Regions from separate parts of the Blautia sp. OF03-13 genome, predicted to be linked through region 3. Evidence: predicted binding sites of a transcription regulator. Region 3 holds the regulator's gene; each other region holds the start of a gene.
The links. The regulator HrcA, encoded in region 3, represses chaperone genes, less so after heat shock. The targets are predictions, from matches to a motif close to TGTTAGCACTCNNNNNNNNNGAGTGCTAACA.

Region 1: a site for HrcA is predicted at 1,867-1,897, ahead of clpB (ATP-dependent chaperone ClpB). Genes of this name have one in related genera too.
Region 2: a site for HrcA is predicted at 1,556-1,586, ahead of groES (co-chaperone GroES). Genes of this name have one in related genera too.
Region 4: a site for HrcA is predicted at 2,220-2,250, ahead of htpG (molecular chaperone HtpG). Genes of this name have one in related genera too.

The regions. Positions count from the first base shown of each region.
Region 1 is NZ_QTVR01000016.1:63,809-68,025, reverse strand. Features, by position in the region: gene clpB (ATP-dependent chaperone ClpB) at 1-1,757, opposite strand, end outside; gene DXA55_RS12560 (hypothetical protein) at 1,946-3,028, opposite strand; gene DXA55_RS12555 (CobW family GTP-binding protein) at 3,201-4,145, opposite strand; gene DXA55_RS12550 (NAD(P)-dependent alcohol dehydrogenase) at 4,178-4,217, opposite strand, start outside.
Region 2 is NZ_QTVR01000008.1:43,911-48,127, forward strand. Features, by position in the region: gene topA (type I DNA topoisomerase) at 1-198, shown strand, start outside; partial or broken gene codY (GTP-sensing pleiotropic transcriptional regulator CodY) at 457-1,277, shown strand; gene groES (co-chaperone GroES) at 1,624-1,908, shown strand; gene groL (chaperonin GroEL) at 1,945-3,570, shown strand; gene DXA55_RS07720 (hypothetical protein) at 3,839-4,217, shown strand, end outside.
Region 3 is NZ_QTVR01000003.1:165,460-169,676, forward strand. Features, by position in the region: gene uvrB (excinuclease ABC subunit UvrB) at 1-198, shown strand, start outside; gene DXA55_RS03395 (helix-turn-helix domain-containing protein) at 411-629, opposite strand; gene DXA55_RS03400 (hypothetical protein) at 802-1,167, shown strand; gene DXA55_RS03405 (helix-turn-helix domain-containing protein) at 1,245-1,463, opposite strand; gene hrcA (heat-inducible transcriptional repressor HrcA) at 1,749-2,807, shown strand; gene grpE (nucleotide exchange factor GrpE) at 2,857-3,468, shown strand; gene dnaK (molecular chaperone DnaK) at 3,534-4,217, shown strand, end outside.
Region 4 is NZ_QTVR01000005.1:150,440-154,656, reverse strand. Features, by position in the region: gene htpG (molecular chaperone HtpG) at 10-2,085, opposite strand; gene DXA55_RS05500 (TetR-like C-terminal domain-containing protein) at 2,429-2,995, shown strand; gene DXA55_RS05495 (oleate hydratase) at 3,215-4,217, shown strand, end outside.

The DNA of each region.
Region 1 (4,217 bases), on a different contig from region 3:
CGGATGATCGCATCCGAAACCTTGGTGACTGCCTCATTCTGGCCGATAACTCTCGTGTGAAGTTCATCTTCCAGGCCGAGGATCTTAGTTCTCTCGCCTTCGGTCAGTTTTGCAACCGGGATTCCAGTCCAGCGGGAGACAATTCTGGCAATCTCTTCATCCGTTACACTCTCGTGTACCAGGGAGAGATCTTCATTTTTAACTTTTTTCTCTTCTGCTTCCAGCATCTGCTGTAATTTCGGGAGTTCACCGTACTGCAGTTCAGCGGCGCGGTTCAGATCGTAATCATTCTTTGCTTTCTGGATCTGGCGGTTCATGTCCTCGATCTGCTCACGCAGTTTGGACAGTTTCTCAACGGAACTCTTTTCATTTTCCCACTGTGCCTTTGCAGAATTGAAGGTATCCTTTAACTCAGCCAGCTCTTTCTGCAGTGTTTCCAGACGCTCGCGGCTCAGATTGTCGGTCTCTTTTTTCAGTGCGGCTTCCTCGATCTGCATCTGCAGAATCTTACGGCGCTGCTCATCCAGCTCGGCCGGCATGGAATCCAGTTCTGTCTTGATCAGAGCGCATGCCTCGTCGACCAGGTCGATTGCTTTATCCGGCAGGAAACGGTCGCTGATGTAACGGTTCGAAAGGGTTGCGGCTGCAACGAGGGCACCGTCGGTGATTTTTACGCCGTGGTAAACTTCGTAGCGCTCTTTTAAGCCACGCAGGATGGAAATCGTATCCTCTACGGTCGGCTCATCAACCTGAACCGGCTGGAAACGGCGCTCCAGGGCGGCATCTTTTTCGATGTACTGGCGGTACTCATCCAGCGTTGTGGCACCGATGCAGTGCAGTTCGCCTCGTGCCAGCATAGGTTTCAGCATGTTTCCGGCATCCATCGCGCCGTCGGTCTTTCCGGCGCCGACGATCAGGTGCAGCTCATCGATGAACAGAATGATTTTTCCGTCGCTCTTTCTGACTTCCTCCAGAACGGCTTTCAGACGCTCCTCGAATTCGCCGCGGTATTTTGCTCCGGCTACCAGGGCTCCCATATCGAGAGAGAAAATGGTTTTATCTTTCAGGCTCTCCGGTACATCGCCGTTGGCGATTCGCTGGGCCAGGCCTTCTACGACTGCGGTTTTACCAACACCAGGCTCACCGATCAGAACCGGATTGTTTTTTGTCTTACGGGACAGGATACGGACAACGTTCCGAATTTCGGTATCACGGCCGATAACCGGGTCCATTTTCTGGTTTCTGGCTTTTTCTACGATATCCTGGCCATATTTTTCCAGGGTGTCGTATGTTGCCTCCGGGTTGTCGGTGGTAACTCTCTGGTTTCCGCGCACGGTGCTTAATGCCTGCAGGAAACGTTCTCTTGTGATGCCGTACTCCTGAAACAGTTTTTTCATGGACGAGCTTGGGTTTTTCAGCATTGCCAGGAAGAGGTGTTCTACGGAAACATACTCGTCTCCCATGGCTTTCGCCTCATCCTCAGCATTTATCAATGCTTTATTCAGATACTGACCGATATACGGCTGACCGCCGGATACTTTGACGCGGTCGTTCAGCGCCGTCTCGACACGGTTCAGAAAATGATCTTTGTTGATTTCCATCTTTTCGATCATTTTCAGAATCAGGCTGTCGTCCTGATGCAGGAGGTTATACAACAGATGCTCCTGCTCTATTTCCTGGTTGCCGAAATCGTATGCGGTCTTTTCCAGGTCCTGTACAGCCTGCAGCGATTTTTGTGTGAATTTACTAATATTCATAATCGGCTTCCTCCTTATCTATTTGGGTGCTAACATTCGCTCCGAACAAAAAGAGCGTTGATGTGAATTTTCTTTTCTTTCTTTGTTCTAGTCGTACTATAACACTAGTTGTTAGCACTGTCAAGAGGAGAGTGCTAATTTTTATTTTTTCCCGACGCTCCTTTTCTCCCTCCCCCCCTAAAAGATTTTTATTCATCGCCGTACACAGCAATAAAATGAATCAGTGCCTCTGTTTCGGAACTGGCATACTTTTTGGCAGATGCTTCCAGCGGCTGTGATTGATATGCTTCAAACGAATCGCCCTCGTCGCGTCCAGATATGTAGCGATTATCATTTAGTTTCCACTTCCTCATTTCTTCAAAATAAGCAGTATTCGCCATTTCCGAATTCCAGTCCATTCGCTCCAGCAGATAATACTCCATTCCATGATAACATTCTTCGCAAATTCCCGTAAAAAATTCTTCTGCTGTCTGAGATGTTAAATGCTCTGGAGCATACCATATTTCGTTCTCTTCATTATTATATAATGCAACGCAATTCGATGATCCTGTCTCTTTCACATACAGCGGAATTTCGGGAATTCCAAGTCGTTCTGTTTCAAGCCGTACCATCTTCTGCGCTGCAATTGTTCTTTCTTCCAGTGTTTTTTGCCTCCATTCGCTCTCCTTTAAGCTCAGCAGAAATTCTTTATTTTCCTGAAAAATGTTCTCCTGATTCTGGACGAGATTATAGTCCTTTTTTCGTTCGTAAAGTTCTGCCACTCCGGACGGAGACTCAAGCTTCCAATATATCATCATACAAGTCGGTACCATACTCACGCATACTGAAACAAACAGAAATGCGTTTAAGTCACTTCTTTTTAATCTCCAGAATTTTTTCGGAGAATATTTTCGTTTTTTTCTATGTAAATCTCTTAAAACCGTAACAAGAAATATCCCATCCAGCACTGCAAGAAACAACACAATTTTCAGTGAATATTGGGCAAATAAAAACAGCATCAGTATGCTCGGCGGAAATGCATAGAATAAAACTTCATTTGCAGTTCCATCTGCGCAGTAGCTTCGAATGGGTGAGGCCAGCCACAAAATCAGGCACAGCGCATAGGCAAAAAGCATTGTCCCCGACGAAATATGGACGGAACATTCTGTAATATATACCTCAACCTGTTTCACATACATCACATACAAGATACAGATCGGATATAAAATCGAGCTTTTGCTCAACCAGTATGCCGCTGATTTTCTTTCCCGTCTTCTTTTCTGTTCCTCCATATCAGATCCCCCCTGATTTTTCTTTTGTTTTATTTGGAATACTTGTATGTTTATTTTAGCGTAATTTTTCGTTTTTGCCTATCCTTCGTTTTTCAGTTGAATCTTTCTGTAAAAACCAAAATTGCGAAACCCTGTTTTGGCAGGACTCCGCAATCTCTTTTTCCTATTTACTTTATGATACATGACGGGCAGCATATTTCATTTTCTGGTTTCCGGCGCATTTCTTAAAATACTGCCGGATCGCATCTTCGTTCATATCGTTTCCGATAAACACAGCCTGGCCGGCGTTTTTCTGTTCTGTGCCGGTGATGCTGTAGCGGTGATCGGCGACATCAAATTGGAGAAACTGGTCTCCGGCTGCGAACTGTCCTTTTGCACGGATGATATTTCCAAACGCTCCGCGAATGATCTGTTCCAGAAAACACCACAGGGTTTCCGGTGCCTCCATTCGGATATTTTCGAAGGAGAAGGTCTCCGGCATCTTTTCGCCGCTCTGCGTATCCTGTACTTTTTTCTCATACCGGCTGCCCAGCAGCAAGCTCTGGTAATCTTCCCGTGTCATCGTGGATGCATAATCCGTGATGATTTTTGCCTGCGAGTTAATTTCCTGCAGAAATTTCTGGATGCGCTGTTTTTCTTCCGCCTGGCATGCTTCTGTTTTGGAAACAATGATCGTATCCGCGCTTCGGATCTGATCCTGATACAGCTCGGGATATTCCGCCATATAGCGGCGGTAACTGTAAACATCCACAATAGTGACCGGCGAGAGAAGCTGAATTCTCTCGTACTCGATCTGACGCAGATTTTCTATAATCCGGGCGAGACTTCCGACGCCTGTCGGTTCTACGATCAGGTATTCCGGGTCTACCACATTGGCAATGGTCAGCACGGATGCTGCAAAATCCTTTTTCCCGATGCAGCAGATGCACTGCTCTGTCATTTCCCATACATTTTTCTGCGTTCCCTGCCGGTTCTGGCCAAGACGTGCGCCGTCGATTCCTGCGGCTCCATATTCATTTTCCAGTATGGCAAACCGCTGATCGACGTTCCTGGCCAGCCGTTTGATAAATGTTGTTTTTCCCGCGCCCAAAAAGCCGGATACGATCAATATTTTCATACGTTTCCTTTTTCAGTCAAATTTTCAAATCATCAGTCAGCCAATTTAACGACTGGTTTGATTAAATCCTTC
Region 2 (4,217 bases), on a different contig from region 3:
CTGCGCAAGACGAAAAAAGGACGGAAATATTATGGATGCGAAAACAATCCGGAATGCGATTTCATGTCCTGGCAGAAACCGTCTGCCAAGAAATGCCCGCAGTGCGGCGGCTATATGCTGGAAAAAGGCAATAAGCTGGTCTGCGCGGACGAGCAGTGCGGCTATGTAGAAGCACGCGAAAAGAAAGACGAAGACTGAGAATGACAAAGCGGTCTGTACTGGTGAAAAACTGGTGCAGGCCGTTTTTTTGCTTATCGCGGCGGAAAAACAGGAAGATCCGAAAAAATTTAGCATGAATTTTTATAAAATTTATAGTTTTCTGAAAAATATATTGATTTCCGGAAAACTACATGATAGAATGAGCTTAGTTTTAAGGGTTGTCTGAAAAAGGCATCAGTGTGCATTTTTTTCGGCGGATACGCCAAAAAATGCAGAAAATAAAGAAAGGAGAAGAACATGAGCGTACAACTGCTGGATAAAACCAGAAAAATCAACAAACTGCTTCATAACAATCACTCCACGAGGTCGTGTTCAACGATATCTGTGAAGTCCTGATGGAAACGTTAAGTTCCAATATCCTGGTGATCAGTAAAAAAGGAAAAGTGCTGGGCATCAGCCTTTGCCCGGGCGTGGAAGAAATTACGGAGCTGATCGAGGATAAGGTGGGCGGTTATGTCGATGCCGCATTAAACGAGCGTCTCCTCGGCGTACTCTCCACAAAAGAGAACGTCAATTTACAGACCCTCGGCTTTGAGCGGCCTGGTGTAGAGCGCTACACCGCAATTATCTGCCCGATCGAGATCGCCGGAGAACGCCTTGGTACCGTATTTATGTACCGCTGCACCCCGCAGTACGATATCGACGATATCATCGTCAGTGAGTACGGCACAACCGTTGTCGGACTGGAAATGATGCGTTCCGTCAACGAGGAAAATGTGGAGGAAAACCGCAAGGTTCAGGTGGTTAAATCCGCATTCAACACGCTGTCCTTCTCCGAACTGGAAGCCATCATCCATATCTTTGATGAACTGAACGGGGATGAGGGCATTCTGGTTGCAAGCAAAATTGCAGACCGCGTCGGCATCACAAGATCCGTCATCGTAAATGCCCTCCGCAAATTCGAGAGCGCAGGCGTCATCGAGTCCCGTTCCAGCGGTATGAAGGGAACGTATATCAAGGTATTAAATGATTATATCTTTGATGAACTCGACGAGATCAAAGCAAGAAAGAACCTGAAAGGAAAGGGCGATGCCCATCCGGACGAGGCGAAAAAATAAAAAAGTGGAATGTAGAAAAGAATCGGAGCCGTTTAAGAATGGCGCCGTTTCTTTTTGTGCAAAAAGCATTCGGGGAGCGGAAAAAAATGGTATCATTCCCGTTTTTAGGAATAAACTATAATTAGATTCTAAAGAGAGTATAAAATATGAAAAAATTGCCAAAATAAGAAAAAACGAGGAAATAAGAGAAATTAAGAGTTATTACGAGAGAAAAAAAGAGAATTACAAAATTCATGCATTTGCGAAATGAGGTGGAAAACACTATAGTAAGAACCATCAAGTAGCACTCGAATGAACTGAGTGCTAATAAATAAAACTGAATGAAATCTTGAAGGAGGAAACATAAATGAAGTTAGTACCTTTAGGTGACAGAGTTGTATTAAAAGAGTTAAAAGCAGAGGAAACCACAAAATCCGGTATCGTACTTCCGGGACAGGCACAGGAGAAACCGCAGCAGGCTGAGGTTATCGCAGTAGGACCTGGAAAAGTAGAAGACGGCAAAGAAGTAAAAATGGAAGTTGCAGTCGGAGATCAGGTAATCTATTCCAAATATGCAGGAACCAACGTCAAACTGGAAGATGAAGAGTACATCATCGTAAAACAGGATGACATTCTGGCAGTTGTAAAATAAAGAATAATCAAGTAAAAATCAGGAGGCATGACAATCATGGCAAAAGAGATTAAATATGGAGCAGAGGCAAGAAACGCTCTTCAGAATGGTGTAAACCAGCTTGCAGATACCGTACGTGTAACCCTTGGACCGAAAGGAAGAAACGTTGTTCTGGACAAACAGTACGGCGCTCCGCTCATCACAAACGATGGTGTTACGATTGCAAAAGAGATCGAGCTGGCAGACGGCTTTGAAAACATGGGCGCACAGCTCATCAAAGAAGTTGCTGCAAAGACCAACGACGTAGCAGGTGATGGTACCACAACCGCAACCGTTCTGGCACAGGCTATGGTAAACGAAGGAATGAAAAACCTGGCAGCAGGTGCGAACCCGATCGTTCTTCGTAAGGGAATGAAGAAAGCAACCGATAAAGCTGTTCAGATCCTTGCAGAGATGAGCCAGCCGGTAGCAGGCAAAGAGCAGATTGCAAAAGTTGCAGCTGTTTCTTCCGGAAGCGAAGAAGTAGGCCAGATGGTAGCTGACGCTATGGAAAAAGTTTCCAAAGACGGCGTTATCACCATCGAGGAGTCCAAGACCATGCAGAACGAGCTGGAGCTGGTAGAAGGTATGCAGTTCGACCGTGGATATATCTCCGCTTACATGTGCACCGATATGGAGAAAATGGAAGCCGTTCTCGACAATCCATATATCCTGATTACCGATAAGAAACTGTCCAACATTCAGGAAGTTCTTCCGCTGCTGGAGCAGATCGTACAGAGCGGCGCAAGACTGCTGATCATCGCTGAGGACGTAGAGGGCGAGGCTCTCCAGACACTCGTGATCAACAAACTGCGCGGAACCTTCAACGTAGTAGCTGTCAAAGCACCGGGATACGGCGACAGAAGAAAAGCAATGCTCGAGGATATCGCAATCCTGACCGGCGGCCAGGTGATCTCCGAGGAAGTTGGTCTGGAATTAAAAGACGCTACTCTGGAAATGCTCGGACGTGCAAAATCTGTTAAAGTTCAGAAAGAGAACACCGTTATCGTTGACGGTGCCGGCGCAAAAGATGCCATCGCAGCAAGAATCGGCCAGATCAGATCCCAGATCGAGGAGACCACTTCTGAGTTCGATAAAGAGAAACTGCAGGAGAGACTGGCAAAAATGGCAGGCGGCGTAGCTGTTATCCGTGTAGGTGCAGCAACCGAGACCGAGATGAAAGAAGAAAAACTCCGTATGGAGGATGCTTTAAATGCAACGAGAGCAGCCGTAGAAGAGGGTATCATCGCAGGCGGCGGTTCTGCATACATTCATGTAACAACACAGCTTGCAGAGCTGATTGACAGCCTGGACGGCGACGAGAAGATCGGTGCAAGAATCGTACAGAAAGCACTCGAGGCTCCTCTGTTCCACATCGTAACAAACGCAGGTCTGGAAGGCGCTGTTGTGATCAACAAAGTAAAAGAGTCCAAAGTAGGTGTTGGATTTGATGCATACAACGAAGAGTATGTAGACATGATCCAGGCTGGTATCCTTGATCCGGTTAAGGTTACCAGAAGCGCACTGCAGAACGCTACCAGCGTTTCCGCAACCCTGCTGACCACCGAGTCCGTAGTTTCCACCATCAAAGAGCCGGCTCCGGCTATGCCGGCAGGCGCAGACGGCGGAATGGGAATGATGTAATTTCCGGGATAAAAATGTCTGGTAAAACAAAATAAGAAAACCGGCTGGCAAAGACCGTAGCGGAACATGGGTTCCGAAGTCCTGTCTTTGCCGGCCGGTTTTTTAGTGGAAAGTTTTTCTTCCATTTCGCATGGCTCTGAATCGTTACAAAAAATTTCAGAAAGTTTTCATGCTTTCGCCGGGCGGCGTATATGGACGCTTCCGGCGTTTTATGCTATACTAATTTGTAGGATGTTGGGGGAAATACAACAAAGGAGAAGAAACACACATGGCAAGTCGTTATGAATCCGACATGACAAGGAAGGAGAAGATGCAGCTCGAAAAAGAGAAGCTGTCGAAAATGAATTTTAAAGAGAAACTGGCCTATATCTGGGAATACTACAAGGCTGTCATTTTCGGCATCATCGCTGTTATCTTCATCATCGGCACGATTGTGAATATCCATGAAAATGCGAAGTATTATGACCTCGTGAGCATTGCCGTAGTGGATTACGCAGGACTGCAGGATGTAAGTCCGATCGAGGAGGACCTAAAAGAAGCGCTCGGAACCGGAGATAAGTACGAAAAGGTAAGCATCGATACGAGCTACAGCTTCGGTGAAAACCTGGAAAACGCGGATTACAACACGCTGATGAAATTCACAGCCG
Region 3 (4,217 bases):
TCGAAAGAAGTGGCAAAGACAGAAGAAAAGATGGAAAAAGACCCGGAGTCCATGAGCCGCGAAGAACTGGAAAAACTGATCGGCCAGGTACAGAAACAGATGAAAGCCGCTGCCGCCGAACTCAACTTCGAAATGGCCGCCGAGCTGCGTGACAAAATGATCACACTGAAGAAGAGCCTGGATGACATGGAAGAATAAAAAATCAGAAATAAAAAAGAAGAAAAGAGCATGAAAAAAAGCGTGCCGGAAAAGCGACAGAAAACTTTCCGGCACGCTTTTTTTGCGTCCGATTTTGCTTCCTTCTTGTTCAGAATTGACGCAAAATAAGAATACCATTATAATATAAAATACGACCAAACGGTCGTATCAAAACGCAAAACACAAAAATAAAAAAGACAACAATAAAAAAATTAATCGCCGAATTTTCTCTTTTTACTGGAGACACTCAGCAGATAGTCGACCGAGCAGTCATAGAACCGTGCAAGCCGGATCACATAGTCGATCGGGATGTCGCGGATTCCTTTTTCGTAGCGGGAATAGACGTCGCGGTTGCATTCGAGCAGGGCAGAAATCTCTTTGATGGTGAGATCCTGATCGATCCGCATATCTTCAATTCTCTGGTATTTCATACGTTGTACCATCCTTTCAGATTCAAACCCATACTACCAAACGGTTGGATGGACAAAGTTAAATCAGATCATATGGTCGCAAATTGAAGAATGGGGCGGGAGAGAGAAACGGCGGGTGAAGACAGCCTGTGCAGAAAACAGAAAAATATGTACGGCAGAAATGGGGGAACGAATGGGAAAAGCAGAAAGAATAGAAATAGAAGATTTTGTCCAGAATATAGTGGAACGGATGGAGACGCCGGAAGCGTTTGAAAAAATGATCAGCCGGGAGGAAGAATGCGAAGCGCAGGGGCAGGAGAGCCGTCTGAGGGATGTGCTGAAGAAAGAATGGCCGGTGGACGAAAAGGGAGAGCGCATCTATCAGATCACTAATATATATGAAGAAAAAGCAGAAGAACTCCTCATTGTAGAACTGTATACCGGCATCCACCTGGAAAACGGAGTCCCGTGCGGGCATTTTACGCTGTATCTCTGCGGGGAGCCGGACGGATGGAAACTCAGCGAAACGCGGATGATGGAATATCTGCAGAATCTGTAAACGAAAAAGCAAAACAGGGAGGACAGGGAAAAGAAAAACTGTCCTCCTGCTTTTGCTGCGGCGGAGACACCGGAAAGTCAGGATCCATACGGCCGCTTCTCATCGCTGATGCCGACCAGATAATCCAGACTGACCTGATACAGCTCCGCCAGACGGATGGCAATGGAGATCGGCAGCTGCCGGACGCCTTTTTCATATCGGGTATACACATCGCGGTTGCAGCCGAGATAGTCGGCAACCTGGCGGATCGTCAGATCGTGGTCCGTGCGCAGATCCTCCAGTCTCTGATATTTCATGATTCATCACCTCTGAAAAAAATGCTACTAAATGGTCGTATCAAAATGGCAGAATCCTACCATACGGCTATAGCGCCTTTGAAACAGTAGAATGCAATAAAAAAGAAAAGTCAGATTCCTTTTCAGAAAGAAAACGGTTTATACTTTTTTCACAATTTCTTCATAGAAAAACCGGGAAAAGGTGTTGACAAACAAAAGGCAGAGTGCTATCTTAAGAGCATAGATGTTAGCACTCCACTAAAACGAGTGCTAACAGGACTATACAACAGGAAGGAGCTTATCTTAGTGGATACAGAATTGGATGAAAGAAAAAGAAAAATATTAAAAGCGATCATCCAGACGTATCTGGAAACGGGCGAGCCGGTCGGCTCAAGAACGATTTCCAAATACACGGATTTGAATTTAAGCTCCGCCACAATCCGGAATGAAATGTCCGATCTGGAAGAGATGGGTTACATCTTACAGCCCCACACTTCCGCAGGACGCATTCCTTCCGATAAAGGCTACCGCCTCTATGTAGATGAGCTGATGCGGGAAAAAGAACAGGAAGTTGCAGACATCAAAAACATGGTCATTGAAAAAACAGACCGAATGGAAAAAGTTCTGCAGCAGGTTGTCAAAGTCCTCGCTTCATCTACCAACTATGCAACGTTGATTACAGGACCGGAATATCACAGAAATAAAGTGAAATTCATCCAGCTCTCAAAAGTCAATGAAGAGCAGCTCCTGGCCGTCATCGTCGTAGAAGGCAACCTGGTGAAAAACCAGATGATCGACCTCGACGAGACCATCAACGATGAACAGATATTAAAGCTGAACCTGCTTCTGAACACACAACTCAATGGCCTGACCATTGAAGAAATCAATCTTGGCATGATCAAGAAGATGAAAGAGCAGGCAGGCATCCACTCCGGCATCATCAGCAAAGTGGTCGATACCGTAGCGGAAGCCATCGCAGTCAGCGAAGAAGATGTGCCGGTGTACACCAGCGGCGCAACCAACATTTTCAAGTACCCTGAGCTTTCCGACAGCAGCAAAGCCAGCCAGCTGATCTCCACATTCGAGGAACGGCAGAAACTGGTCGATATGATCAAAGGAGCTGCCGAGGAGCAGGACGGAGAGGAAAATACCGGTATTCAGGTATACATCGGAAATGAATCTTCGATGGAACCCTTACGGGACTGCAGCGTGGTCACCACCACATACGATATGGGAAACGGTATGCGCGGAACAATCGGTATCGTGGGACCAAAGCGGATGGATTACGAAAATGTGGTAGATAACCTGAAAACATTAAAAGTTCAACTGGACGCCGTCTTCAAAAAGCCGGACACAGGTGAGTAGAAAGGTGGAATGATCAGTGAGCGAAGAAAATAGAAAGAAAGAGGAAACCATGGAAGAACCTACACGCGAGATGGAAAAAGAAACCGGAGCAGAGACCGATCTGCCGGAAACCGAACCGGCTGCGGAGCAGGAAGAAGCAAAGAAAGCAGCAGAGGCAAAAGAAGCGGAAGCTGCAGAAGAAACTGCTGAGGATGGCAAAGAACGAAAGTTCTTCAAAAAGAAAAAAGATAAAAAAGATGAGAAAATCGAAGAGCTGACTGACCGCCTGACCCGTCAGATGGCAGAGTTCGATAACTTCCGCAAACGCACCGAAAAAGAAAAAACAAATATGTATGCCATTGGAGCAAAAGACATCATCGAGAAGATTCTTCCGGTTGTTGACAGCTTCGAGCGCGGACTTGCAACGGTGGAAAACCCGGAGGAAGATCCGTTCGCAGACGGCATGAATAAAGTATACAAACAGTTTACCACAGCACTCGATGAACTCGGTGTAACCGTGATCGAGGCCGTTGGAAAGGAATTCGATCCGAACCTGCACAACGCAGTGATGCATGTGGAGGATGAGGAAGCCGGCGAGAACATCGTCGTAGAAGAGTTCCTGAAGGGCTACATGTACAAAGGTTCCGTAGTCCGTCACAGTATGGTCAAGGTGGCTAACTAAGCTTGAAGATAAATAAATAGAAATTAAACCATTTTTTAGCATAATTCATTGAGGAGGAAACAACAATGGGCAAAATTATTGGTATTGACTTAGGAACAACAAACAGCTGTGTAGCCGTTATGGAAGGTGGAAAACCAACCGTTATCGCAAACGCAGAGGGTGAAAGAACAACTCCATCTATCGTAGCATTCACAAAAACAGGTGACCGTCTGGTCGGCGAGCCGGCAAAACGTCAGGCTGTAACAAACGCAGACAGAACCATCCGTTCCATCAAACGTGAGATGGGTACTGATTATAAAGTAGACATCGAAGGAAAGAAATACTCTCCGCAGGAGATCTCCGCTATGATCCTTCAGAAACTGAAAGGTGATGCAGAGAACTACCTTGGTGAGAAAGTAACAGAAGCAGTTATCACAGTTCCGGCTTACTTTAATGACGCACAGCGTCAGGCAACCAAAGATGCCGGTAAAATCGCAGGTCTTGATGTAAAACGTATCATCAACGAGCCTACCGCAGCAGCTCTGGCATACGGACTGGATAACGAGAAAGAGCAGAAGATCATGGTATACGACCTTGGAGGCGGTACCTTCGATGTTTCCATCATCGAAATCGGTGACGGTGTTATCGAAGTTCTTTCCACAGCAGGAAACAACCGTCTTGGCGGCGATGACTTCGACCAGAAAGTAACAGATTATATCCTTGCTGAGTTCAAGAAACAGGAAGGCGTAGATCTTTCCAATGATAAAATG
Region 4 (4,217 bases), on a different contig from region 3:
TGTGCTTTATCATTTTGCAAGGAGCATCATAATCTGATTGCTTCTGCTTACGAATTTTGTCATCTCGTCCGGAGAGAGCGGTTTGTGGCTGATCATTGCCAGATCATACAGCTGCTCGCAGAACAGGGATGTGTTGTCGTTCTCGCCATTCTTCAGAATATACTGAACGAGCGGATGTTTTGCATTCAGGATCAGGGTTTCCTGTCCGCCGAACATGGACGGATCCATGCCGGTCATGCCATACATCTTCATCATATCCTGCATCCGGCGGCTCTCCTCGGAAAGCGTTACCATGGAGGATACATTTTCGTCTTTCAGGTTCTCAACTTTGACGGTCAGATCTTTCTTGTCGAGGACTTTGCGGAAGAGATCGGTCAGAGTATTTGTAGCGTCGGTCAGATCCTCACCGGACTCGTCTTTCATATCGTTGGTCAGATCTGCATCGATGCGCTGGAAGGTTACATGCTCGTTGTAACGCTCTGCATGGGTGATGAAAGCGGAGTCGATGTTGTGTTTCAGGATGACAGCATCCATGCCCTGGCTGCGGAACATGTTGATGTACTGGCTCTGCTGAACTTCGTCGGTGACGTAGTAAACAGTCGTTTTTTCCGGCTCTTTCTTCTCGTCAGCGTTTTCCGTATTTTCGGTATTCTCCGTAGTTTCAGCCTTCTCCTCGGTGTTCTCTGCAGGAGCTTCTTCTTTCTTATTCTCGTTGATGCAGTCCTCAAGAGTCAGATATTTTCCGTCGATGTTCTTGAACAGAATATAGTCCATCATCTTCTTGGAGAATTTCTCGTCCTTGATGCATCCGTATTTGATGAATGGGTTGATATCATCCCAGTATTTCTCGTAATTCTCACGGTCGGTTTTGCACATGCCGGAGAGCTTGTCAGCGAATTTCTTGGAGATGTACTCGGAGATCTTCTTGACAAATCCATCGTTCTGCAGTGCGCTTCGGGATACGTTCAGCGGCAGATCCGGGCAGTCGATGACGCCTTTTAAGAGCATCAGGTATTCCGGAATGACTTCTTTGATGTTGTCGGCAATAAATACCTGGTTGTTGTACAGCTTGATGGTTCCCTCGATGGAATCGTACTCGGTGTTGATACGCGGGAAGTAGAGGATACCTTTGAGGTTGAACGGATAGTCCATGTTCAGGTGGATCCAGAACAGCGGCTCGCGGTAGTCGTTGAAGACTTTGCGGTAGAATTCTTTATAATCCTCATCGCTGCACTCGTTTGGATGTTTGGTCCACAGCGGGTGGATATCACTGATGGAAACCGGGCGTTTGTTGATTTTTACTTTCTCTTTGGCCGGGGAAACTTCAACCTGCTCTTTCGTTCCGTCTTCTTTTTCTTTCTCTTCGTATTTTGCGTCCTCGTGGATGTGCTCTACGACAACGTCGTCATCTTTTAATTCGCTTTCATCGATGGTCTCGTATTCCTGCGGCGCATTTGCTTTGGACAGGAAAATTTCAACCGGCATGAAGGAGCAGTATTTTTCCAGAACTTCGCGGACACGGTATTCGTTTGCGAATTCCAGGCAGTCCTCGTTCAGGAACAGAGTGATTTCGGTACCAACAGTTGTCTTGCTGCCCTCGGACATATCGTACTCGGTGCTTCCGTCACAGGTCCAGTGTACCGGGGTGGATCCTTCTTTATAGGAAAGAGAATCGATGTGAACTTCATCTGCTACCATGAAAGCAGAGTAGAAACCAAGACCGAAGTGGCCGATCATCTGATCTGAATTCGTTTTGTCTTTGTATTTCTCCAGAAATTCGGTAGCGCCGGAGAAGGCGATCTGGGTAATATATTCTTCGACTTCGTCTGCGGTCATACCGATACCGTTATCGATGAATTTTAAGGTTTTCTCATCCGGGTTTACAATCACCTGAATGGCTGCTTTGTAGTCATCCGGCAGAGTATATTCGCCCATGCCGTCCAGCTTTTTCAGTTTGGTGATGGCATCGCAGCCGTTGGAAACGAGCTCACGGACGAAGATATCGTGGTCGGAATACATCCATTTTTTGATAATCGGGAAAATATTGTCGCTGTTGATTGAAAGATTTCCATGTTTCGCACTCATGAGAAACACACTCCTTTTCTTATAAAAATATTTTGATCCAGCAAAGCGGGGATATCATGCTTTTTTAGATGTCTGCAGCTTTTTTACTGCTCTGATAGTTATAGTAATACTGGCACAGGGAAAAGTCAAGGGAAAATTAGCACTCGAGAAAAAAGAGTGCTAACAGAACAACGGAAAGTATTGAATTTACTGGTATTACGGTACTTTCTAAACTTTTTGTAAAGTCTGATCAGAAGGGCTGCGCAGTTGTTTCTGGAGAATGGATATGCTACAATGAAAAAGCATAGAAGCGTTTCGAACAGAAAGATTCCGAGGGTACATAAAAGAAAAATGGAGGAAATACATGACAAATGCGACAAAGGCGGCGCTGGAAGCGTCATTAAAAAAGCTGCTTTTGAAAAAGCCGCTGGACAAAATTACGATCAACGATCTGACGACAGACTGCGGCATCAGCCGGATGGCGTTTTATTATCATTTTAAGGATATCTACGATCTTGTCGAATGGTCGTGCCTGGAGGATGCGACGCAGGCGCTGCAGGGGAAGAAAACGTATGAGACATGGCAGGAAGGCCTGCAGCAGATTTTTGAGGCAGTGCTCGAGAATAAACCATTTATTATGAATGTCTATCACTCTGTAAGCCGGGAGCAGATCGAAACATATCTCTTTCATCTGACGCACGATCTGCTGTACGGTGTCGTACAGGAAAAAGCAAAGGGAACCGGCATCTCCGAGGCGGATCAGAGTTTTATCGCAGATTTCTATAAGTATAGCTTTACCGGTGTCATGCTCGACTGGATCAAAGACGGAATGAAAGTGGATTACCATATGATTGCGGAAAAAATGCACCGCACGATGGAAGGAAATGTCGTCAATTCCATCCGAAATTTTGAAAAAAGAAATAAAATATAGTTACACTTTACAAAACAGGGCGGATGATAAAAATTTAATCATCCGCCCTGTTTTGTAAATGGAAAAGCGGGGAAAAATGAAGTAAGATTCAAATTGTCAACAGACAATGGCAACACAAATAGAAACTTGTAAAACAAAGAAAGCAGCATAACCTATACAAACCGGAAATTCGAAAAAACATTCCGGCAGTCGTATTTAGAAAAGAAAGGATGAACGTCTATGTCAAAAAAAGGATTAAAATTCGGAATCGCATCAGCAGCAGTCATCGGAGCTGGAGCAGCAGTGCTGCAGGCAAAAAACAAGAGTGAAGCAAAAAAAGCAGCGGAGACAACCACTGTAACATCAGAACCAAAGAATGATTACCGCAACACCGAGCGCGGAAAAGATAAGAAAAACAGCAAAGGCATTTATTACACCAACGGAAACTACGAAGCCTTCGCAAGACCGGAAAAACCGGAAGGCGTCGATGAGAAGAGCGCATACCTCGTAGGAAGCGGCCTCGCAGCCCTCGCAGCAGCGTGCTTCCTTGTAAGAGACGGCCAGATGAAAGGCGATCACATCCACATTCTGGAAGCCATGGACATCGCCGGCGGTGCCTGCGACGGTATCTACGATCCGACCCGCGGCTACATCATGAGAGGCGGCCGTGAGATGGAAAACCACTTCGAGTGCCTGTGGGATCTGTTCCACAGCATCCCGTCAATTGAGACACCTGGTGTATCCGTTCTTGATGAGTATTACTGGCTGAACAAAAAAGACCCGAACTACTCCCTGTGCCGTGCAACGAAGAACCGCGGCGAGGATGCCCATACCGACGGAAAGTTCAACCTGAGCCAGAAAGGCTGCATGGAGATCATGAAACTCTTCATGACAAGAGACGAGGATCTGTACGACAAGACGATCGAGGATGTTTTCGATGATGAAGTCTTCAATTCCACCTTCTGGCTGTACTGGAGAACGATGTTCGCATTCGAAAACTGGCACAGTGCACTGGAGATGAAGCTGTACTTCCAGCGGTTCATTCATCACATCGGCGGACTGCCGGACTTCTCCGCACTGAAATTCACGAAGTACAACCAGTATGAATCCCTGATTCTTCCGATGAAGAAATACCTCGAGGATGCCGGCGTAGACTTCCAGTTCAATACCGAAGTAACCAACGTTATCTTTGAAATCAACGATGGAAAGAAAGTAGCAAAAGCCATTGAGTGCAAGGTAAACG